Regions from separate parts of the Streptomyces endophyticus genome, predicted to be linked through region 1. Evidence: riboswitches for the same ligand, from Rfam matches in the RefSeq annotation. Region 1 holds a riboswitch; the other holds the start of a gene.

Region 1 (11,643 bases):
CATCTCCCTGGCGGCCCTGTCCGGCCTCCTCAAGGCCGAGCGGCTCTCCATGATCGTCACGGTCGGAACGCTCCTCACCGCCGCCGTCTACTTCACGCTCATCCTGCGCTCAGGGAACGTGACCTCCTCCGAGCGCCGCCGCGTGAGCTCCTACATTCCCCTGTTTCTCGGCGCATCGCTGTACTTCGGGCTGCTCTTCGCGAAGTTCACCGCCATCTCGCTCCTGGTCAAGAGCCGTGTGGACCTCGACATCGGCGACTGGTCGTTCCCCGTCGGCTGGATCACCATGATCTCGTCCGCGTCCGGCGTGGCCATGCTCCCGGTCGGCGCCGCCATCTGGAAGAGGATGGGGCCACGCCAGCCGAAGGCCGGTACCAAGTTCGCCATCGGTCTCGTGCAGATAGGACTGGGCTTCGCGTTCATCCTGGTGATCTCCGCGCTGTTCGACGGCACCACGATCCCGTTCGCCTACATCGTCGTCTTCATGTTCGTGATGGGCAGTTCCGAGATCTTCGTCGGGCCCATCGGCCTCTCCCTGGCCACGCAGATCGCGCCGAAGGCCTTCACCGCGCAGATGGTCGCCATCAACTTCCTCACGCTGGCTCTCGGTTCCTCTCTCTCGGGCCTGCTGGGGCAGTTCTTCACCGCGGTCTCGAACAACACCTACTTCCTGACCCTCGCGCTCGGAGCAGTCGCTGCGGGCCTGTCCCTGTACGCGTTTCGCAGGCCCGTCCACCGTGGTCTGTACGCCGGAATCGAGGTCTGACCCGCATGACCACTCCTCGCATCGCCGTGATCGGAACGGGAACCATCGGAGCGCAGACGCTCTGGCAACTCGCCAGGCACGGCGCCGACGTGACCGGCTACGAACTCTTCAGCCCGGGACACTCGCGTGGAGCCGCCGGCGGCGAGACCAGGCTGTTCCGCCACATCGACGTGGAACACCTGGAGTACCTGCCCGTCACCGGCCGGTCGGACCTCATCTGGCGTGAGCTGGAACAGGAATCCGGGCGCACGCTGCGCAACCTGACCGGCGCTCTCGCCATCGGCAGCACCGCAAGCCCCGCGACCCGCACCGCGCTCGAAAGCGCCGCCGCGCTCGGCAGTCGTGCCGAGGTCCTCAGCCGCGAGGAAGCACAGCAGCGGTTCCCGCAGTTCCGGCTGCACGAGGACGAGGTAGCCATCCTCGACAAGGGCGCGGGCATCATCTTCCCCGAACGCACGGTGCGTACCGCCGCGGACGCGGCCGTCGCACGCGGCGCAAGGATCCTGCGCGAGTGCCGTGTCACGGCCATCGACCAGGTCGGCAGCCAGGTCGACATCGTGACCGACAGCGGTACGGAGCGCTACGACCGGGTCGTCGTCGCGGCGGGCGCGTGGACCGCCACCCTCCTGCCGGACATGGCCCCGTACCTCGCGACGCGGCGCCTCATCTCGTCGTGGTACCTGCCCAGGGCCGGCAGCACGCTCGACGGAATGCTCCCCTACCTGCGTACGGAACCCGACTACTCCTACGGGCTGCCGACCGCGGACGGCCTGGCCATGAAGCTCGGTGTCGGATTCCGCGACCACCTGCCCATCGAGTCACCGGACACCGCGCCCCTGCGCATCACCGACGAGGACCTCGAACCCGTCCGCGCCGTCGCGCGTGACCTCTTCCCGCTGCTGGACGACTACCCGATGCGCGCCCAGGCCTACTTCGAGGCCTACACGCACTCACGCATCGAGTTCCTGCGCGAACACCCGCACATGCCCTCGGTCTTCGTCTGCGCCGGGTTCTCCGGCAAGGGCTTCAAGAACGCGCCGGCCTTCGGCGAGCTCGCCGCCCGGGCCGCCCTCGGCCTGCCACAGGAGAACGACGACGCGGCGTTCATCCTCGACGCCGAGCACGTGTCGCGCCCGGAGTCCGTCTGACGGACTGCGAGTTCGGCTCCGGCCCGTTCGCTCAGTCGGCGATGTCGACACCGTATCCGCGCGCGAGGGCGTCGAGGCCGTGGTCGTACCCCTGGCCGACGGCGCGCAGCCGCCAGAGCGGTCCTCTGCGGTAGATCTCCGCGAGCAGCATGGTGCGTTCGGTTGTGGCGGCGTCCAGGGTCGCCCGGGCGACGGGGGACCCGCTGCTCCCCGCGGCCGCACCGATCTGGATCGCGCCGACCGTCCCGAAGGTGGCGGAACCGTCGATGGCCGCGGCGAGGACGACCTTGTGGGTCGCGGGCGGCAGAGAGGCGAGGTCGACGGCGATGGTCTGTTCGGCAGGGCCGCCGGTGAGGAGCCGCACGGCGCCGGTGGGGCTCTCCGGGGCGCCGTAGAAGATGAACTCCTCGTCGAAGGAGACCTGTTCGTCCTCGTCCAGGAGGAACGCGACGACGTCGATCTCGCAGTCGGCCTGCGGAGCCCAACTGCCCGTGACGTACCACTCGGGCGCGGGTGTGCCGCGCTGCGGCATGGGCAGGTCGATGACACCGCCCCTCGGCATCACCTGTGGCCCCTGCGGCCCTTGTGATCGGAAGGCCGCCGCGCTCCGGTCGTTGAATGTCGGTGCGGTGAGCCACTGTTCGTCGTGCAGGGGCAGTTCGAGGGCGGTGATGCGGTTCATGCGGCGGTCCGTCTCGCCCCAAGTGAGAAGGATGACGTCGGTGACGCTGGCCGACAGGTTGACGGCCGCGGAGCCACCCAGTTCGACGACGCGGGTCCGGGCCGCGGCAGCGCCGGCATGGGTACCGCCGAGCGCCAGTACCCGATGGCCCGTCAGCGGCCTGTCCGAGGTGTCCGAGGTGTCGGCCGTGTCGGCCGAGTCGCCCGGTTGGCGGGGAGCGGGGACGGGCGCGTCCGTCGCCGGTGTCACCACCGGAGTGATGACGGCAGGCTCGGCCGTCGTCCCGTGCGCCGTGCCGGTTCGCACGTCGGCCAGCAGCCGCAGGAAGGTGTGTTCATCGATGACGGGCACGTCCTCGGCGGCCGCACGGCGGGCCTTCGCCGAACCGGACGCCGGCTCGTTGGTGACCAGCACGCTGGTGTAACGGCTCACGGAGGTCACCATGTTCAGCCCGACGGCAACCGCCCGACCGACCAACTCCGCCCGGGCGTGGGCGGTCTCACCGGTGATCGCGACCTTCATCCCCTGCTGGAGCGGACCACCGGGAGCCAGCCGCCCCGGGTTCCGGTACGCGCAGGGCGTCTTGGGCGGTCGCGGCGTGAACCGGGACTCCGCCCGCGGCGGGCAAGCCACAAGGGGCAACGGCAGACCGAGGCGCGCCGCCTCCAGCAGCGACGCCCGCAGGATCCCGGCCAGCACCCGGGTGTCGTCCAGCGCGTCGTGCGCCCGCACCTGCGGTACGCCGTAATGGGCGGCGAGGGTGCCCAGCTTCATGTCGGTGGTCGGCGGATCCACCTGACGGTTCAGAGCAAGGGTGCACAGCCGCTGCGTCACCGGCAGCCACATCCGGGCGCGGGCGAACTCGTGGGCCAGGAAGTCGTAGTCGAACTGGGCGTTGTGGGCGACCAGGACCCGGTTCTGGAGCATCGCCGCGATCCGGCCGGCGACCTGGTCGAAGGTCGGCGCACCCCGCAGCCGCTCGGCGGTCAGCCCGTGGATGTTCACGGGCCCCGGGTCGCAGCCAGGATTGAGCAGCGTCGAGAACTCCCCGGTCTGCTCGCCGTCCTGACCGATCGTCACCACCGCGATCGACAGGACCCGGTCCCGCCGGGCAGTCAACCCCGAGGTTTCCACGTCGACCAACGCCCAGTCGTAGGCGTAGTCGCCCATCGCAGGCGCGTTGAACGAGGCTGAGGCGAGACTCATGGCGCCAGGATGATTGGCCCTTCACCGTTCCTTCAACCCGTATGCCGTTTTGACCTTGTTCGGGCCGGAGTTCCGTCCGGTGCGAAGGAGTCGGGGAAGGTGAAGGCGTGCGGCGCGGGGCCGTGGTCGTTGAGGTGTTCCAGTCTGGAGACCCCGTCCCGCCAGGCGGGTGTCTCGTCGTCGGAGACCCACCAGAACACGTAATTCGCGTGCCCTGTTCTCTCGAACCAGTCGTAACGCCTGTTCAGTGCCTCACGGTGCAGACCGGTGTAGATGGCGTCGACGGCGAGGCGCAGGTCGGTCCAGAGGGAGAGGGTCGCCGCCAGGGCGGTGGTTTCCGGCGTTCTGCCCTTGTCGTACCACGTCGGTACGGCGAACTCTCCCCAGGCGCCCCAGTCCGCCTCGAAGAGCGAGCCCCGGTCACCGCCTGCCGCTTCGGCGTGCGCGAGGTACCCGGGGGCCTGGCTGAGCTTCCCGTAGACGGCCCCACCGATGTCGTAGAACTCGCGCGTGAGTGGCGTGGGGTCGGCGAGGGGTGACTTCAGGACGCCAAATGTGTACAGAGCAAGCTGGGGCATGCGTCTCTCCCGTTCGTGGGGCGTGACCGACCACCGAGGACTGGATGAAGGTAGCTGCCCGGGCGAGCGATGTCGACGTTGCGTTTTCCCTGCCCAAGTGCCCTCTTGTACGGTCCCCTTCGGGAAATCGGGCCCGGCGTCGCCGGTGTCGCGTGCCCCGGTTCACGACCGCGTAGCGGTCCCGCACCTCTCGTCCCCGGCGGCTTCCGCCCGCTCGTCCATCGCGGTGCTCCGGTCGTACGGATCGACCACGGCGCCGTCGCCGGAGCCGAGGTCGGCGGCGAAGGACGGGGTGAGGTAGCCGGTGTAGGTGTCGCAGCCGGCGTTGGTGGTGTCCACGCGGTTCGAGACGACCGAGAAGGTGCCCGGCTCGGTGATCACCCGTGCCGGGTCGGGCCAGTTCATCACCACTTCGCGGCGGACGATGACGCGCGTGACACGGTCGTCGCCCGCCTCCGGGCTCATGACCGGGTACACGTACGTGACGTCGGTGGTGACTCTCAGCGCGCCCTTGTCGCCCTCGCCGTACGTGACCCGGCCGCGGGTCTTGACCACGTCGCCGACCAGCTCCGCCTTCAATGTGTCGAAGCGGCTGAACAGCACGAGCGGGTTGTACTTCTCGCTCGGCCTGCTCAGGGACCGGTCCAGGAAGGAGCGTTCCTTCGGCTGGTGGGGGTTGATGAGGGCGATGGCCTCGGAGGGGTGTTCGCCGCGCAGCACTCCGGGGTCCAGGCTGGACGCGGCGAGGAAGTCCCGGGACCGTTCGAGGGCCCGAGCGACCTGTGTCCTGCTCATCCAGCCGGTGGCCCGGGCCGCGGGCAGCGTGATCCCGGCCGTCCCGGAGGCCCAGCGCGCTGCGGGGGAGCCTCTGAACGGCTCGTCCAGCGTGGGGCGCGCGGCCGCCTCACCCGGCGGCGGCGCCGTGGGGCGGGCGGTCTCCGCGGCGAGTGGTGTCGCCGCGCCGGAGTCGCCTGTGAACCAGTCCGGCACCCGCCCCGGGGCGAGTGCCACGACCACCACGGCCAGTGCCGCCACCAGACCGAGCGCGTACCAGCCCGTGCGGCGGCGCGGCCGGGGCGGCTGGTGCGAACGCCATGGCTCGGGCCGTGCGTCCTCCTCCCGCAAGCGGCGCGTCACCATGCGGGCGCGCGCGGACGGCTCCTTCGGCGCGTCCCGCACACCGTCCTCGGACTCCTGGAGGAAGCGCTCCCAATCCTCGTCCGACAGCGACGAACTGCCGTGATCCCCACCCGAATTCACCCGTGAACTCCCCTTGTGCCGTGCGGTTTGCCGTGGCGGCCGGTCCCTCCCCAGGGCAGGCCGCCGTCGACGGATGATGGCACAGGCACGAACGCCGGGCGACACCGAAGGGGGAGGGGCCGTTCAGGAACGGCCCCTCCCCGGTGGTCAACAGACGTTCAGCGGACGGTCAGACGCGGTCCGCCGCGATCAGCAGGTACTGGAACGAGCCGTCCCTGTACGAGTTGATGAACGCGTCCTCGATGCCCGTGACCAGCGACGACGTGGCCCGCAGCTCCCAGTACGGGAGGGTGTCGGGCGTGAGGTCGATGACGGTCTGCGGCACGAGGCGGTTGTCGGCCATCGCGCGCAGGTACTCCCGGCGCGAGTGGATGTTGCACTCGAAGTGTGCGTTGATCTGAGACACCCACTTCGAGGGCTGGCCGTACCGCGGGTTCCAGCAGCCGGTGATGGTGACATAGCGGCCACCGACCTCCAGGATGCGGGAGTGCTCGGCGAACAGGTCGTGCAGGTCGACGTACATGGTCGACTCGTTGTTCCACGACGCCGAGATCTGCCCGGTCTCGAACGGGGTGTCCAGCATGTTGCAGACACGTGCCCTGACGTGGTCCTGGATGCCGAGTTCCGCGGCCCGCCCGTTGGCGAAGTCGGCCTGCTTTGCCGAGAGTGTGACCCCCTCGACCCTGCTCCCGAAGCGCCGGTGCGCCATCACCATCGAGCCGCCGCGGCCGCAGCCGGCGTCCACCAGGGTGTCGTCGCGTCCGATGTCGCCGAGGTTCCCGAGCAGGTACGAGGCCTGCGCCGACTCAAGGCGGTGCAGCTCGGCGATCAGCTTCTGCTCGCTCGCTTCACCCGCTCCGTCACCGAGCGCGGAGTGGTCGACCGCGCCGATGCCGTAGTGGTGGTGGTACAGACCGTCGACATCGCCGAGCCGCAGATTGACCGGCCGGGCCTCGCCGTCCCAGTAGCGGGCGATGTCCTCCTGGTAGGGGGTCGCCGGCTCGGGGATGTACGGGGAGGTGCTGGGGGCCGTGGCGGTGAGTTCGGTGCTGGTCACTGATGAGTCCTATCTCTTACCAGAAGTCGGGCAGGCTGTAGCGGTAGGTGTTGTTCTGGTGCCACTGGTGGTTGCCGTCGACCCACGCCGCGACGCCCCGCAGGAAGCGCTGGACGTTCGGGAGCGGGCAGGCGGCGGCCAGGGCCGCGGCCTCTGTCTCGAAGGCGTGCATGAGTTCGTTGTGGACCTCGACCGACTTGAGGTAGGCCTCCTTGTCGGACAGGTCCTCGCGTTCCGCGATCACGACCGGCAGGTTCAAGTGCCGCCCGGGAGCGTCGAGTTCCTTCGTGTACGAGTACAGGTCGTTGACGATGGTCGTCGCGTTCCCCGCGAGCGCGATGACCTTCTGCATGTCCGGCAGGGCGTGCAGGTCCGCCGGCAGTTCGTAGCCGCCGACGGTGTCGGTGATGGTCGGGCAGGGGCGGAAGTTGTTGAACTGGCGCATCGCCAGGTACTCCCACACCTCCGGTACGTGGTCGTGCTCGGACCAGGCCGCCTCGGCGAGGTAGCCCATGTGCAGGCGGGCCATGTCGTGCCGGTAGCGGTCGGCCTGGGAGGCGCTGCTCGCCTGGACGAAGTACTCCATGGCGGAGCGGTACGCGCGCCGGGGCGCGTCCGCGTACAGCGACTCGGCCCACTGCGGCTGGTACTCCCGCGTCGTGTACAGCGGGTCGAGGGTGGTGTGTGCGAGCAGGAGTCGTGAGCCGAGGCCGACGGGCGAGCCCCCGTGGTCCTCGCAGTAGCAGTCGTCCAGCGCGTTCTCCGCCATCATCAGCCGGGTGGCGATCATGACGTGGTCGACGGTGGGTGCGTCGGGGTGGCAGCCGACCATGTAGCTGCCCACGGAGAATCCGTCGAACTGCTCCTCCCAGTCGTCCGGATACAGGTCGACCTCGTCCATCGCCCAGGACTTGATCCGGCGGCTGACCTCCGCGACCCGTACGGGATCGGGGTCGGGCGCCGGGTGGTGGTACAGGCCGGGAACGGGTCGGCCCTTCTCGGTGGCACCTGTCGCCGGCTCCTCCCGCGGAGTCAGCCGCAGGCCCGCCGTGCCGAGGCCGCTGGGCCCGCGCAGCAACCGCCCCAAGTCGGCGCTCGTGGAGGGGACTTCGACCGCCGGCGATGGCACACGCGGCGGGCCGCCCGTGACGGCGCCGATGTCACGGGCGCGGGCCGCGGCGTCGGCCAGGACCTGCGCCCCGAAGCGGGAGGCCGCTTCCGGCAGGCTCGACTGCGGAGGTGTCGGCTCAGGCGGGGGCATCCATGTCTCCTTGAGGGCTCCTTGGTGGGGTGGGCGGCGGCGGTCCTGACCCGCTACCTGCTGGGCCAGCGGCCGATCTGCACGTTCTCCAGCACACCGACCGCGTCCGGCACGAGGATCGCGGCGGAGTAGTAGGTGCTGACGAGGTACTTGGTGATGGCCTGCTCGTCGACGCCCATGAACCGGACCGAGAGCCCCGGCTCGTACTCGTCCGGCAGCCCGGTCTGGTGCAGGCCGATGACACCCTGGTTGTCCTCGCCGGTACGCATGCAGAGGATCGAGCTGGTGCGTTCCTTGGTGACCGGGATCTTGTTGCAGGGCAGGATCGGCACCCCGCGCCAGGCCGGGACCTGCTGGCCGCCGAGGTCGACGTGGTCCGGATACAGCCCGCGCGCGTTGAACTCGCGTCCCATCGCCGCGATGGTGCGGGGGTGGGCCAGGAAGAACTTCGAGCCGCGGCGGCGACAGAGCAGCTCGTCCAGGTCGTCCGGCGTGGGCGGTCCCGAGTGCGGCTGGAGGCGCTGCTTGAAGTCGGCGTTGTGGAGCAGGCCGAACTCCCGGTTGTTGACCAGCTCGTGCTCCTGGCGCTCGCGCAACGCCTCGACGGTGAGCCTCAGTTGCTCCTTGGTCTGGTTCATCGGCTCGTTGTAGAGGTCGGCGACCCTGGTGTGGACCCGCAGGATCGTCTGCGCGGCCGAGAGCTCGTACTCCCGCGGCCTCGCCTCGTAGTCGACGAACGCGCCGGGCAGCTCGTGCTCGCCCACGTGCCCCGCCGACATCGGGATCTCCGCCTCGCCGCGGTGGTTCTGGCCCCGGCCCGCGAGCGACTTGAACTCTTCGATGTGCGCCTGGAGGGGCGGCGCGGCGGACAGTACGGCCGCGAAGTCGGAGCGCGAGAGGGTGAGCAGGGTGCCCGCCGTCTCGGCGACCGCGGTCTGCTCCCAGCGGGCGTCATCGTCAAGGAGTGCGTGGTCCCCGAAGCGGTCGCCGTCGGCGAGCACGTCGAGTGCCACCTCGTCGCCGTAGCCGCCCTCGGAGAACTGGCTGACACGGCCATGGGCGATCAAGTGCAGCCGGTCCGCGGGCGCCCCGCGCTCGACCAGCGTCTCGCCGGCCCGGAAGTCGCGCTGCTCGCACCGGTCGGCGATGGCGGTCAGCACGTCGACGTCGTCGAAGCCGCGCAGCAGCGCCAGTTCCCCGAGTTCGCGGGGGATCACCCGGACGTCGGAGCCGTCCTGGATGAACTCGATGGTCCCGTCGCCGACGGTGTAGGTCAGGCGGCGGTTCACCCGGTAGACGCCGCCCTTGGTCTCCACCCAGGGCAGCATGCGCAGCAGCCACCGCGAGGTGATCTCCTGCATCTGCGGGGCGGACTTGGTGGTGGTGGCGAGATTGCGGGCGGCCGCCGTGCCGAGACTGGTCTGCTTGAGCAGGGCCGTCGCGGTGTCCGGGGTGGTCGAGTCGACTGTCATCGGGTGAGCTCTCCTTGGTCGGGCGAAAGCGCGCATGCCCGTTGCGACGGGACAGAAGAAGGAAAGGTGAACAATTCGGAGGTAATGCGTCCAGATCCAGCATCACCGTAAGGTCCGCATCGCCCGCCGGACCCAGGGAAGTCGGCGACATTCGCTCGATGCGATGATCAAGTCCGCGCGGTGTTTGCGGGGGATCGACGGAACTCGGCCGGATTTCACGAGGCGTCCGAGCGGACGTCGGCCCTGGCCCGTGCGGGCAGCGGGCGTCGCGGCGCCGTAAACCCGACGGAAGTCGGCCACCTGCGACCTCGGGTCCGCATTGCGGACCTGGTGCCCGGCAAGGTAGAGGGCGGTGCGGCGGAACCGGAACCCACCCGCGCGCCACCCAAGGCCGCCGCGTTACCCTTGCCGCCGTAACCGGACACGGGGTGCCCCACCCAAGGGCTGAGAACACACCCGTCGAACCTGAACCAGTTCGTACTGGCGGAGGGATGTCTCATGCCTGTGGCGCATGTTTCCAGTGACCTGCCTGCCGACCGCGAGGGCGGCGCCTTCGACGGGCGGATGCCCGCGGCACCCGGCGACCTCGGCATCGAGGGGCACGGCATCGAGCCGGTCCCCGAGGGCAACCGCTACGGCGGGGCCGGGCGCCTGTTCACCGTGTGGTTCGCCCCGAACCTGACGATGACCGGTGTCTTCACCGGCACCGTCGGCATCGCGCTCGGACTCGACTTCACCACCGCGCTCGCCGCCGTCGTCCTCGGCACCCTCGTCGGCGCTGTGCCGACCGCCTACCTGGGGACGTGGGGGAGCAGGACCGGGGCGGGGCAACTGCCGCTGGCCGGGCTCGCGTTCGGGCGCGGAGTCGTGCTGCCTGGCGTGTTGCAGTGGCTGTCGTCCATCGCCTGGGACGCGCTGATCGGCCTGTTCGGCGGTGACGCGCTGGCCCGGCTGTTCGGCTGGCCGTTCTGGGTCGGCGTCCTCGTCATGCTGCTCGCCCAGGGGCTGCTCGGTGTCTTCGGCTACGAGGCCATCCACCGGTTGCAGATCGTCATGACCTTCGTGCTCGGCGCCGCGTTCGCGCTGATCGCCTGGCGGCTGCTCGACGGTGTGCACCCCGCCGCCCACGGCTCCGTGCACGGCGCCGACCGCCTCGGCGCGTTCGTCCTGACCAGCACCATCGCACTCAGCCTCAGCCTGTCCTGGGCGCCGTACGCCAGCGACTTCAGCCGCTACCTGCCCGCCACCACCTCCCGTACCCGCATGTTCTGGTACACGCTGCTCGGCCTGCTGGTGTCGTTCGTGGCCGTCCAGGCGCTCGGGCTGTGGGGCGCCTCCGTGCTCACCGACCAGACGGCGGCCGGGGTCTACAAGATCCTCGGAGGGGGAGCGGTCGGCGGATTCGGGCTGCTCGCGGTGGCACTGGCCGCACTGTGCAGCAACGCCATGAACGACTACAGCGGCTCGCTCGCCCTGCAGACCATCGGCGTGCGCATACCGCGCCCGCTGGCCGCCGCCCTCGCCGCCGCGCTCGGCTTCCCGCTCGTCCTGTGGATGCACGCCGCCGACACCACCGCGCGGTTCCAGAATGTGCTGCTGTTCGTCGGGTACTGGATCCCTGGCTTCGTGGCGATCGTCCTCGTCGACTGGCGCGCGCGGGCCAGGGCGCGGGCCGGCGCACCGATCGATCTCGCCGCCGAGCGGGAGCGACGTCAGCCCGCCTGGCCCGCCCTGCTGGCCTTCGCGGCGGCCTTCGCCGCGGCGGTCCCGTTCATGGACACCAGCCTGTACGTGGGGCCGGTGGCGGAAGCCCTGCACGGCGCGGACGTCTCGTACTACGTGGCGTTCCTCGTGGCCGCCGCCGTGTACGCGCCGCTGCGGCTGCGGATACGCGCCTGACCTGCCGTACGAGCCCTCGCACCTCGCACCTCCTGTACTTGGAGTCACCCCATGCCTCAGACGTCCCCCGGATGCCCCGACGACCTCGTCGCCTTCGCGGCGCGGGCGCTCGGGCGCGTACAGAGCGAAGCACCGCTGGTGCAGTGCCTGACCAACGCGGTGGTGACCGGGTTCACCGCCAACGTCCTGCTCGCGGTGGGCGCCGCGCCCGCCATGGTCGACATCCCGGACGAGGCGGGGCCCTTCGCCCGCGTCGCCTCCGGCGTGCTGGTCAACCTGGGCACCCCGCGCGCCGAACAGCGCGCCGCCATGCC
Region 2 (11,643 bases), on a different contig from region 1:
CGCGCACGTCGAGTTCGCCTCGAAGATCCGCAACCCCATCGGGATCAAGCTCGGCCCGACGACGACGGCCGAGGACGCGCTGCAGTACATCGAGCGCCTCGACCCCGACCGCGAGCCCGGCCGGCTGACCTTCATCGTCCGCATGGGCGCCGACAAGGTCCGCGACAAGCTGCCCGAGCTGGTCGAGAAGGTCACGGCGTCCGGCGCACAGGTCGCCTGGATCACCGACCCGATGCACGGCAACACGTACGAGGCGGCCTCCGGTCACAAGACCCGGCGCTTCGACGACGTGCTCGACGAGGTCAAGGGCTTCTTCGAGGTCCACAAGGCGCTCGGCACGCACCCGGGCGGCATCCACGTCGAGCTCACCGGTGACGACGTCACCGAGTGCGTGGGCGGCGGCGACGAGATCTTCGTCGACGATCTGCACCAGCGCTACGAGACGGCCTGCGACCCGCGCCTGAACCGCAGCCAGTCGCTCGACCTGGCGTTCCTGGTGGCGGAGATGTACCGCGACCAGTGAGCGTCGCTCGCTGTACGTAACGCCGTGGGGCGCGGATCACAGAGATCCGCGCCCCACGGCACTTTTGTGCTTCTGGTCGGCCGGGTAAGGTTAGGTTAGCCTCACCGATCAATCGGGACGGCGTTTCCTATGAGTCCCGACGACAGTCCGACCGGGAGGTGAACCGCGTGTTCGTCTGCAACTGCTTCGGTGTCACCGAGGCGCAGGTCAAGAAGCACGCGGAGGACGGTGCCTGCACCCCCCGCCAGATAGCGTCGGCCTGCAAGGCCGGCACCGACTGCGGCTCGTGCGTCCGCCGGATCCAGGCGCTGCTCGGCCGGAGCGCGTGCCCCCGCCGGGAGCTCGTCGAGCAGGGCGAGGCGACCGCGGCCCTCGCGCCGCCGACGGAAATGCCGAAGGCCGCCTAGCTGTCCGGCTGCTCGATGAGCTGCGCGATGTACAGCGCCTCACCCAGCTTCTCCACCAGTTCCAGCTGCGTGTCCAGGTAGTCGATGTGGTGCTCCTCGTCCTCGAGGATCGACTCAAAAATGTTCGCGGACGTGATGTCGCCCTTGCCGCGCATCACCTCGATGCCCCGCTTCAGACGGTCGATCGCCTCGACCTCGATCTGCCGGTCCGCCTGGAACATCTCGGTGACCGTCTGGCCGACCCGGACGTGGAAGAGCCTTTGGTAGTTGGGCAGACCGTCCAGGAACAGGATCCGGTCGGTCAGCACCTCCGCGTGCTTCATCTCGTCGAACGACTCGGAGCGCGTGTACTTCGCGAGCTTCGTCCAGCCGAAGTTGTCCTGCATCTTCGCGTGCAGGAAGTACTGATTGATCGCCGTCAGCTCGGCCGTCAGCTGCTCGTTGAGAAACTCGATGACCTCGGGGTCGCCCTGCATCGCAGAGGCTCCTTCCAAGCGGTTACTGGGCAGGTTTCGCGCATCCTTGCACCGGCACAGGAGTGCGTCCAGTAAGTGCATGCTTAGTAGGAGTTGCCCGAATCAACGCTCTTGGCAGGTCCGGGCGGGGTGGGCGTGGTCACGTCCACTGCTCCAGGTCTGTCAGGATGGAGCCATGGGTCATCCGGTGGGTCGCGAGTCTGGGGGAGCAGTGCAGCCGGAGCTTCCACCGGGGCAGCGTCTGCAGCGCGGTTGGCCCGTCACGCACTACGGCCCGGTGCCCAAGTTCCGGCCCGAGCGCTGGGAGTTCAGGGTCTTCGGCTCGACCGCCGACGGTGACAAGCACTGCTGGAACCACGAGGAGTTCTCGGCGCTGCCGTACGGGACCGTGGTCGGCGATCTGCACTGCGTCACGAAGTTCAGCATGCTCGCCGCCGAATGGGGCGGCGTGCGCGCCTCCACGATCGTGGAGCTCGCCCCTCCCGGGCCCGATGTCACCCATGTGATGGTGTGGGCCGAGTACGGATTCTCGTCCAACCTGCGACTGTCCGACTTCGTCTCCGAGCGGACCATTTTCGCCACGCACAAGGACGGCGAGCTGCTCACCGCGGAGCACGGTTTCCCGCTGCGCCTCGTCGTGCCCCATCTGTACGCCTGGAAGGGCCCGAAGTGGGTGCGCGGCGTCGAGTACATGACGGCGGACCGGCGCGGGTTCTGGGAGGAGCGCGGGTACCACAACGTGGGCGACCCGTGGCGCGAGCAGCGGTATTCGTACCAGGAGGGGCCCGGAGAAGGGCCCGAGTTCTAGGTCCGTCTTCCGGGCCCTCGCCAGGCCGCGATGTACCCCCTGGGGGTCAGTGGTACTGGTGCACCACCGCGTGGCCCTTGCCGCGGCCGATCATCCAGCGGTTGACCGGGGTCGTCACCACGAAGGCGATCGCCAGCGAGACGGCGAGCGCGCCCCAGAACAGGGCGTCCGACAGGTGGGCGTCCATGGCGTTCGGCCAGAGGACGATGACGCCGTTGTCGATCAGCTCCATGACCGCGATGGACAGGGTGTCCGCGGCGAGCGCGACGCGGAAGGCCGTCTTGAAGTCGACGCCCGCGCGCAGGATGCCGCGCAGCGTGAGCGCGTAGCCGAAGAAGAAGGCGAGCGCGATCGCCAGGACCATCGTCGGTACGTTGCCCCAGCCGAACGCGGTGCCGATCACCATGCCGAGGACCTCGCCGATGGCACAGCCGGTGAGGCAGTGCAGGGTGGCCTGGGCGGCCATGGACCAGGTGACCTTGCCGCCGGTGCCGTGTGCGCCGTGGTGTTCGTGCCCGGTGTGCGTCTGGTGCCGCATGGTTCCCCCAGTGGTCGCTGCGGATGCTGTCACCAGGGGGAACCCATATACCCCCTAGGGGTATTCCTCAGATGCGAAGCTCCTTGAGGCGCGCGACGTCGGCCGCGTGCCCCTCCTTGCCGCCGGGCGTCTCGATGACCAGGGGAACGTTCTCGGTCGCGGGGTGGGCAAGCAGTTCGCGGAACGGGTCCTCGCCGATGTGACCGGATCCGATGTTCTCGTGCCGGTCCTTGTGGGCGCCCACGACGTCCTTGGAGTCGTTGGCGTGGATCAGCTTGAGCCGGCCCTCGCCGACCGTGTCCACGAGCAGGTCGAGGGTCTGCTTCATGCCGGCCGGGCCCGTGAGGTCGTGGCCCGCCGCGAAGATGTGGCAGGTGTCGAGGCAGACGCCCAGCTTGGGGTGGCGGTCGAGGGCGTCGAAGTACGGGCCGAAGTCCCAGGTGCGCGAGCAGAGCGAGGAGCCCTGGCCCGCGGTCGACTCCAGGAGCAGGAACGGATCGTCGTCGTGGGTCAGCTCGTCGAGCAGCGGCAGCATGCGCTCGCGGACCTGCGCGAGGGCGACGTCGCGGTCCCGGCCGCCGGTCGCGGAGCCGGTGTGCACGACGACGCCGAGGGCGCCGATCGCGCGGGCCCGGCGCAGCGAGTGGCGCAGGGAGTCCACGGACCTGTCGACGGTCGCCTCGGTGTGCGAACCGAAGTTGATCAGGTACGGGGCGTGGACGTACGCCGGGATGTTCTCCGCGGCGCACCGGTCGCGGAAGTCCTCGTCCTGCTTGGGGTTTCCGGGCGGGGTGGCCCAGCCGCGGGGGTTGGCCACGAAGACCTGGACGGTTTCGGCCTTGAGGTCGCGGGCGTAGGAGAGCCCTACGGTCGCGAGGCCGCCGGCCACGGGGACATGGCCGCCGATCGGATTGCGGATGCTGCTGTTCACCCGGCCCAGGGTGTCATGGGCCGCCGAACGCCAGGGGCCGGGCTGCCGCTACCGGATGGTGATCGTGACCGTGGAGCCCTTCGGGGCCTCGTCGCCGCCCTCCACCGACTGGCTCTTGACCGTGTCGCCGAACAGGCCGAGCAGGCCGCGGTTCTCCTCCACCTCGAAGCCCGCCGCGCTGAGCTGCGACTTCGCCTCGTCGACCTTGAGGTCCGTGACGTCGGGGACCTCGACCATGACGGGGCCCTTGGAGATCGTGAGGGTCACCGTGTCGCCCTCGGCGAGCTGCTTGCCCTCGGCGGGGGACTGCTGGGCGATGCTGCCCTTGTCCTCTTCGGAGTTGACCCGCTTCGTGGAGATCTCGGCCTTCAGACCCGCGTCCTCCAGGTCGGCGATGGCGTCCTGCTCGGACTCGCCCGTGACGTCGGGGACGTCGATCGGGGAGCCCTTGGAGACGACCAGGGCGACGGCGGAACCGGCCTTGCGGGTCTTGCCCGCGTCGGGATCCGTGCGGATCACCGAGCCCTTGGCGATCTCGTCGCTGAACTCCTTGGTGGTCATGCCGGGTTCGAGGTCCCGCTTCCTGAGGTCGCTCTTCGCCGTGCCCAGCGGGGTGCTGCTGAGGTCGGGGACCTTCACGGTCTTCGAGCCCCTGGACACCGTCAGGTCCACCGAGCCGCCGCTGCGGATGCGGTCGCCGGATCCCGGGTCGCTGTCCATCACGGTGCCGCGCTTGTACGTGTCGCTGTACTCGCGGGCGACCGTGCCCCTCTCCAGGCCCGCGCCGGCAAGCCGCTTCTCGGCCTGCGTCTGCGTCTGGTTGAGGACGGACGGGACCTTCGTGAACTGGCCCGAGTTGATGTACCAGACGCCCGTGCCGACACCGAGGACCAGCAGGACGGCCGCGAGGATCGCGAGGGTGCGGCGCTGCGGGCCGCGGCCGCGAGCGCTGCCGCGCGCCGGTCCGGGGGCCGCGGGCGGCGGGGACGGCGGCATCTCCAGGCGGCTCGTCCGGTTGAGCCGTGCCTGGCCCGCGGAGTCCGTGGGCAGCGGCAGCTGTACGGGCGTGCCCACCGCGCGCGGGATCACACTCGTACGGTCGTCGGCCCCCACGTACGCCGTATCGCGGGCCTGCGGCGGCACCGCGTCCAGCTGGGCATCGGTGAGCGTCGACCGGGCGTACCTGGCCTGCGCGAGCAGCGCCACGGCGTCGTGCGGGCGCACCTCGGGGGTGCGCGCGGTCGCCGACGCGACCAGTTCGTCGAGCTCGAAGGGGAGGCCGGGGACCGCGGCCGAGGGCGGGGGCACGTCCTCGTGAAGGTGCTTGTAGAGGATCTGGGCGGGGGACTCGCCCGCGTGCGGCTTGCCTCCCGTGAGCATTTCGTAGAACACGACACCGCACGCGTAGACGTCGACGCTCGCTGTCGCCGTGCCGTTCTCGATCTGCTCGGGCGCCAGGTACGAGACCGTGCCGAGGACCGCCCCCGTCGTGTTCGTGACCGTGTCCACCGCGCGGACCAGGCCGAAGTCCGCCACCTTGACCCGGCCGTCGTCCCCTATCAGGACGTTCTCCGGCTTCATGTCGCGGTGCACGAAGCCCGCGCGGTGGGCCGCGCCCAGTGCGGCGAGGACCGGCTCCAGGATGTCGAGGGCGGCGCGGGGCCGCAGCGCTCCCCGGTCGCGCAGTACGTCACGCAGGGTGCAGCCGGCCACGTACTCCATCGCCAGATACACGTACGCGCCGTCGGTGCCCTGGTCGTACACCCCCACGACGTTGGGGTGCGAGAGGCGGGCCACCGACTTGGCCTCGCGGATGAAACGGTCCACGAACGAGGCGTCGGCGGCCAGCGAGGGGTGCATCACCTTGAGCGCGAGCACGCGGTCGAGGCGGGTGTCCACGGCCCGGTAGACCGTGGCCATCCCGCCGACCGCGATGCGTGCGTCGACGCGGTACCGGCCGTCGAGCACGTGCCCGAGCAACGGGTCCTGAAGGGTCGTGTCCACGCAGGCGAGTGTACGAGGAGTCACCGACACGCAGCTTCCGTGCCGCAGGACTGGGCCCGTCCTGCAGCACAGCTGTGACCACTCTCAAGCCCCGCCGGCGGTTGAGGCGCGGGTCCGGGGCAGAGCCCCGTGTCCGTCACACGGTGCGGGCCGCCGAGAACGCCGGGCGCTCCGGATCAAGCACCGCCCGCCCCTCCGCAGGAGACGACGCCTCCGCAAAGTGCCGCTTCGGGATGCGCCCGGCCCGGTACGCGAAGCGGCCCGCCTCCACCGCGTGCCGCATGCCCTCGGCCATCAGGACGGGCTCCTGCGCGCGGGTCACCGCCGAGGCGAGCATCACACCCGCGCAGCCGAGTTCCATGGCGAGTGCCACATCGGATGCCGTGCCGGCGCCCGCGTCCAGGATCACCGGTACGCGCGCGTGCTCGGTGATCAGCTGGAAGTTGTGCGGGTTGCGGATGCCGAGCCCGGAGCCGATGGGGGAGCCGAGCGGCATGATCGCCGCACAGCCGACGTCCTCCAGCTTGCGGGCCAGAACCGGGTCGTCGTTCGTGTAGGGCAGGACCGTGAAGCCGTCGTCCACCAGCGTCTCCGCGGCGTCGAGCAGCTCGATCGGATCGGGCAGCAGGGTGCGCTCGTCGGCGATGACCTCCAGCTTCACCAGGCCCGTGCCGAGTGCCTCGCGCGCGAGGCGGGCCGTCAGTACGGCCTCTCCCGCGGTGAAGCAGCCGGCCGTGTTGGGCAGCACCCGTATGTTGAGTTTTTCCAGGACGGAGAGCACCGAGCCGTGCACGCTCGCGTCCACGCGGCGCATCGCCACGGTGGTGAGTTCGGTTCCGGAGGCCACCAGGGAGCGCTCCAGGACGTCGAGGCTGGGTGCTCCGCCCGTGCCCATGATCAGGCGCGAGGAGTACGGGTCGCCCCCGAGGACGAAAGTGTCGTCGGCCATGGACGGTTCAGCCTCCTTGTACGGCCGTGAGGACCTCGACGCGGTCTCCTTCGGAGAGCGCCGTGGCGGGCCATTGGGTGCGGGGGACGACGGTTTCGTTGAGGGCGGCGGCGACGCCCCCGGGCGCGGTGGTGAGCGTGGTGACCAGGAGGTCGAGCGTGATGCCCGCGGTCACCGTGCGCGGCTCGCCATTGACGTGGACGTTCATACGGGCTGCTCCACGAGGGCGGTGCCGAAGCGTTTCGGCGTGAACGGGCGGGCCTCTTCAGGGAGTTCACCGGTGGTCAGGACGTGCGCCATGGTGTCGCCGGTGATCGGCGTCAGGAGCACGCCGTTGCGGTAGTGGCCGGTCGCCAGGAGGAGGCCGGGCAGGGCGGTCGGTCCCAGGAGCGGGGCGTTGTCGGGGGAGCCGGGGCGCAGGCCCGCGCGGGTCTCGGTGAGCGGGAGTTCGGTGATGCCGGGGACGAGTTCGTGGGCGTCCCGCAGGAGTTCGTAGACGCCTCCCGCGGTGACCGTGGTGTCCCAGCCGAGTTCCTCGCTGGTCGCGCCCACCACGAGTTCGCCGTTGACGCGCGGCACCAGGTAGAGGTTGCCGCCGCGCACGACCGCCCGGACCGTGCGGCTGAGGAAGGGCGCGTACCGCTTCGGCACCGTCAGGCGCAGCACCTGGCCCTTGACGGGGCGCACCGGCGGCAGCACCGCGTCGGGCACGCCCGCGAGCTGTCCGCCGCGGCTGCCCGCGGCCAGCACCACCTGTTCCGCGGCGAGTTCGGTGCCGTCGGCGAGGACCGCGCCGCGCGCCCGGTCGCGGACGACACAGAGCCTCTCGGCCCACGACCGGTGGAAGGTCACGCCGGAGCGCTCACAGGCCGTCACGAGGGCGCTCGCGAGCCTTCTCGGGTCGATCTGGTGGTCCCCGTCGACGCGCAGTCCGCCGCGCACGCCCGGGGCGAGCATCGGCTCCAGGCGGCGGCAGTCGCGGCCCGAGAGCCACTCGGACTCGAGCCCCGACTTCGTTTGCAGCGCGTGCAGTTCGCGCAGGTGGGCGCGGTCGTCGGCGTCGAGCGCGACCGCGAGCGTGCCGCACGCGCGGTAGCCGAGGTCCTGCCCGGTGGCCTCCGACAACTCGGCCGCGAAGTCCGGGTAGCGGCGTGCGGAGGCGAGGTTCAGGCCGAGCAACGTCTGCTCGCCGTGGTGGAGTTCGGTGACGGCGGCCAGCATTCCGGCCGCCACCTGGGCGGCCCCGCCGCCGGGTTCGGGGTCCGCGACCGCGACGGACAGGCCGCGCTGCGCGGCCCGCCAGGCGGTGACCAGACCGATGATGCCGCCACCGACGACAAGGACGTCGCAGGTGTGCGGGTGGACGGGGTGCGTTGAAGGCATGGACGACATGGGCGTCAAGCCCCTCCCTTCGCCGGTATGACCCGGATCAGGTTCGTACGGTCGAAGGCCGCTCCAGCCTCCCTCTCAGCCCGCTGCGTACGGGCTCCCGCGAGTGCTCTACGTTGGCCACCCTAGCCGTTCACCATGGCCTCCAGTAAGGGAGTCTCAGCCCGTGGCCCGTTCTCTCGACGGTCTTGTTCTGTCCCCTGTCGCCGACCAGGCCCCGGGGCAGGTGGGCACGCGGACCCGCTTCACGTACCGGGAGCGGGACGGCCGTATTTCCGCCGCCTACGTAGGCGGCGATGTCGTGGAGGGGCACCTCGTGGGCACGCGCGCCGGGGACCGGATCGACTTCCGCTACGTCCAGCTGAAGACCGACGGAACCACCTCCTCCGGGCACTGCGTCTCGACCGTGTCCGAGCTCCCCGACGGCCGGGTGCGCCTCGACGAGACCTGGGAGTGGGAGTCGCAGCAGGGCAGCGGCACCAGCGTGGTCGAGGAGCTCGCCGGACCGGCATGAACGCCGGAGCGGCGCCCTTTTCCTTGATCGATAAACCGCTGGCACATGTGCAGGACGTCACGGCGCGGGAGTGGCCCAGGCCGCTGACTGACGCAAGATCAGGTGCCTAAAGTGATCCCGTGAGTGAGCAGCGGAGCGGGAGCGGAGCGCCTTCGGGGCAGCGGAACGTCGTCATCGTGGGCGCGGGCATGGCCGGTGTGCAGACCGCCGTCGCGCTGCGCGAACAGGGCTTCACCGGCGCTGTCACGCTGCTCGGCGCCGAACCCCACCAGCCGTACGACCGGCCTCCGCTGTCCAAGGCGGTGCTGCTCGGCAAGGCCGAGGGCTCGGCCTTCGACGTGGACTTCGAGGCGCTCGGCGTCTCCCTGGAGCTGGGCCGCGAGGTGACGGGGCTGCGGCCCGGTGACCACGAGCTGGACACGGCCGAAGGGCCGGTCCCGTACGACGTGCTGGTCGTCGCGACCGGCGCCGAACCCGTCCAGCTGCCGGGCGCGCGATCCGCCCCCGGAGTGCACCTGCTGCGCACGCTCGACGACGCCGAGCGGCTGCGGCCCGTCCTCGCCGGGCAGCAGGACGTGGTGGTCGTGGGCGCCGGCTGGATCGGCGCCGAGTTCGCCACCGCGGCCCGTGAGGCCGGCTGCCGGGTCACGGTGGTGGAGGCCGCCGAGCGGCCGCTGGCCGGGGCGCTGCCCGCCGAGATCGCCGCCCCCATGGCTACCTGGTACGCCGACGCCGGAGCCCGGCTGCGCACCAGCGCGCGCGTGGAGCGCGTCGAGCCCGGCGTCGTGGTCCTCGACGACGGCACGCGGCTGCCCGCGGGAGCCGTCGTCGTCGGCATCGGAGCCCGCCCCGCCACCCGCTGGCTGGCCGGCTCCGGCATCGAGCTGGGCGCCCACCGCGAGGTCCTCGCGGACGACGGGCTGCGCACCTCCGTGCCCGACGTGTACGCGGTGGGGGACTGCTCCTCGTTCCCCTCGGCGCGCTACGGAGAGCGCCTCATGGTCCACCACTGGGACAACGCGCTGCAGGGGCCGCGCACGGTGGCGGCGAACATCGTCGGCGAGACCCCGGCGGTGTACGACCCGGTGCCCTATTTCTGGTCCGAGCAGTTCGGCCGGTTCGTGCAGTACGCCGGGCACCACGCGGGCGCCGACGCGACGGTGTGGCGCGGCGACCCCGCCGGTGCCGCCTGGTCGGTGTGCTGGCTGCGGGACGGTGCCCTGGTGGCGGTCCTCGCCGTCGGGAAGCCGCGTGACCTGGCCCAGGGGCGCAAGCTCATCCAGGCGGGGACCGTGCTCGACCCGGAGCTCCTCGCGGATCCGGCCCGCCCGCTGAAGTCCGCGGTGGCACCCAAGGCGTGACAGACGGGGGCAAACGGGAGGAGTCGTGGCCCATCCGCACCGGCCCGGCTTCCGAGTGTCAGTCCGGGATGGCACGCTTGTCCTGTGACCGAGATTGACGCAAAGATCGATGCTCTCGTCCCTGCCTGGCTCAACCTCCCCGACATCGCGGAACACCTCGATGTCGAGGTGACGCGCGTGCGGCAGCTGGTCAAGGAAGGCCAGCTGATCGCCGTGCGCCGCGGTGAGAACAGGGCATTGCACGTGCCCGCCGCCTTCATCGACGGCGACAAGATCGTCAAGGGGCTCGTCGGCCTCCTGACGGTTCTGAGGGACGACGGCTTCAGCGACGCAGAGATGCTGGAGTGGCTCTTCACCCCCGACCCGACCCTGCCGGGCACGCCCGCGCAGGCCTTGAGCGAGAATCGCGGCACGGAGGTGAAGCGTCGCGCCCAGGCGCTCGCCGTCTGACCTGACAACCGTCCGGCGTGCGCACCGCGACCCTCGTGGTGCGCACGCCACCGACACCGCACGACCCACGGGGGGACTTCATGGCGGACTCCAGGCGCGCACTGCTCGCCGACGCGCGGCTCTACCTGTGCACCGACGCGCGCAGGCGCCAGGGCGATCTGCCGGAGTTCCTCGACGCCGTGCTGGCCGGCGGCGTCGACATCGTGCAGCTGCGCGACAAGGGCATGGAGGCCGGCGAGGAGCTGGAGCACCTCCAGGTGTTCGCCGAGGCCGCCCGCCGGCACGGCAAGCTGTTCGCGGTGAACGACCGCGCGGACGTCGCCCACGCGACCCGCTCGGACGTGCTGCACCTGGGCCAGGGCGACCTGCCGGTCCCCGCGGCCCGCGCCGTCCTCGGCGAGGACGTGCTCATCGGCCGCTCCACGCACGCCGCGGACGAGGCCGCCGCGGCCGCCGTCCAGGAGGGTGTGGACTACTTCTGCACGGGCCCCTGCTGGCCGACCCCGACCAAGCCCGGGCGGTACGCCCCCGGCCTTGACCTGGTGCGCTACACGGCGGGCCTGGACACGGACCGCCCCTGGTTCGCGATCGGCGGCATCGACCTGACGAATCTGGACGAGGTGCTGGAGGCCGGCGCCCGCAGGGCCGTCGTCGTCCGGGCCATCACGGAGGCCGACGATCCGGCCGCCGCGGCGGCCGAGTTCGCGAAGCGCCTGCGCGCCGTGTGACCTGCGCGATCCCGGAGGAACCCGCCGGTAACGGCCGTCCCGCCCGCCTGTCCGCAAGGTGGACGGGGATTAGGGGCTTTGGATATCGGTCAGTAACCTGCCCGTATGGCCCTAGGTACTGCTTCCACCAGGACTGATCGTGCCCGCACCGTGCGCGACATGCTCGCGCCCGGCAAGACGGCTTTTTCGTTCGAGTTCTCCGCGCCGAAGACCCCGAAGGGCGAGCGCAACCTGTGGAACGCCCTGCGCAGGGTCGAGGCGGTCTCACCCGACTTCGTCTCCGTGACGTACGGCGCCGGCGGCTCCACGCGCGCGGGCACCGTCAAGGAGACACAGCAGATCGTCGCCGACACGACGCTGACGCCGGTGGCCCACATCACGGCCGTCGAACACTCGGTCGCCGAACTGCGCAACATCATCGGCCAGTACGCCGACGCCGGGATCCGGAACATGCTCGCGGTGCGCGGTGACCCGCCCGGCGACCCCATGGGTGACTGGATCTCGCACCCCGAAGGCCTCACGTACGCGGCCGAACTCGTTGAATTGATCAAGGAGTCCGGGGACT

What was found. A riboswitch is a leader RNA that binds a small molecule or an ion and turns the genes downstream of it on or off. The one in region 1 is predicted to bind thiamine pyrophosphate.
Region 2: it holds a riboswitch for thiamine pyrophosphate, as region 1 does, so the genes downstream of both, thiO (glycine oxidase ThiO) here and OKJ99_RS08655 (purine-cytosine permease family protein) in region 1, are expected to answer to the same signal.

The regions. Positions count from the first base shown of each region.
Region 1 is NZ_JAOZYC010000057.1:137,432-149,074, forward strand. It holds gene OKJ99_RS08615 (peptide MFS transporter) at 1-766, shown strand, start outside; gene OKJ99_RS08620 (FAD-dependent oxidoreductase) at 772-1,914, shown strand; gene OKJ99_RS08625 (TerD family protein) at 1,946-3,802, opposite strand; gene OKJ99_RS08630 (DUF3291 domain-containing protein) at 3,835-4,380, opposite strand; gene OKJ99_RS08635 (hypothetical protein) at 4,543-5,640, opposite strand; gene OKJ99_RS08640 (geranyl diphosphate 2-C-methyltransferase) at 5,810-6,697, opposite strand; gene OKJ99_RS08645 (family 2 encapsulin nanocompartment cargo protein terpene cyclase) at 6,714-7,958, opposite strand; gene OKJ99_RS08650 (family 2B encapsulin nanocompartment shell protein) at 8,012-9,430, opposite strand; TPP riboswitch at 9,845-9,939, shown strand; gene OKJ99_RS08655 (purine-cytosine permease family protein) at 9,929-11,329, shown strand; partial or broken gene OKJ99_RS08660 (hydroxyethylthiazole kinase) at 11,381-11,643, shown strand, end outside.
Region 2 is NZ_JAOZYC010000132.1:72,996-84,638, reverse strand. It holds gene OKJ99_RS23270 (class II 3-deoxy-7-phosphoheptulonate synthase) at 1-523, shown strand, start outside; gene OKJ99_RS23265 ((2Fe-2S)-binding protein) at 682-930, shown strand; gene bfr (bacterioferritin) at 927-1,406, opposite strand; gene OKJ99_RS23255 (sulfite oxidase-like oxidoreductase) at 1,582-2,214, shown strand; gene OKJ99_RS23250 (DUF4396 domain-containing protein) at 2,261-2,752, opposite strand; gene OKJ99_RS23245 (deoxyribonuclease IV) at 2,820-3,683, opposite strand; gene pknB (Stk1 family PASTA domain-containing Ser/Thr kinase) at 3,732-5,687, opposite strand; gene OKJ99_RS23235 (thiazole synthase) at 5,824-6,636, opposite strand; gene thiS (sulfur carrier protein ThiS) at 6,644-6,844, opposite strand; gene thiO (glycine oxidase ThiO) at 6,841-8,019, opposite strand; TPP riboswitch at 8,026-8,139, opposite strand; gene OKJ99_RS23220 (hypothetical protein) at 8,192-8,539, shown strand; gene OKJ99_RS23215 (NAD(P)/FAD-dependent oxidoreductase) at 8,659-9,900, shown strand; gene OKJ99_RS23210 (Rv2175c family DNA-binding protein) at 9,985-10,350, shown strand; gene thiE (thiamine phosphate synthase) at 10,431-11,078, shown strand; gene metF (methylenetetrahydrofolate reductase [NAD(P)H]) at 11,184-11,643, shown strand, end outside.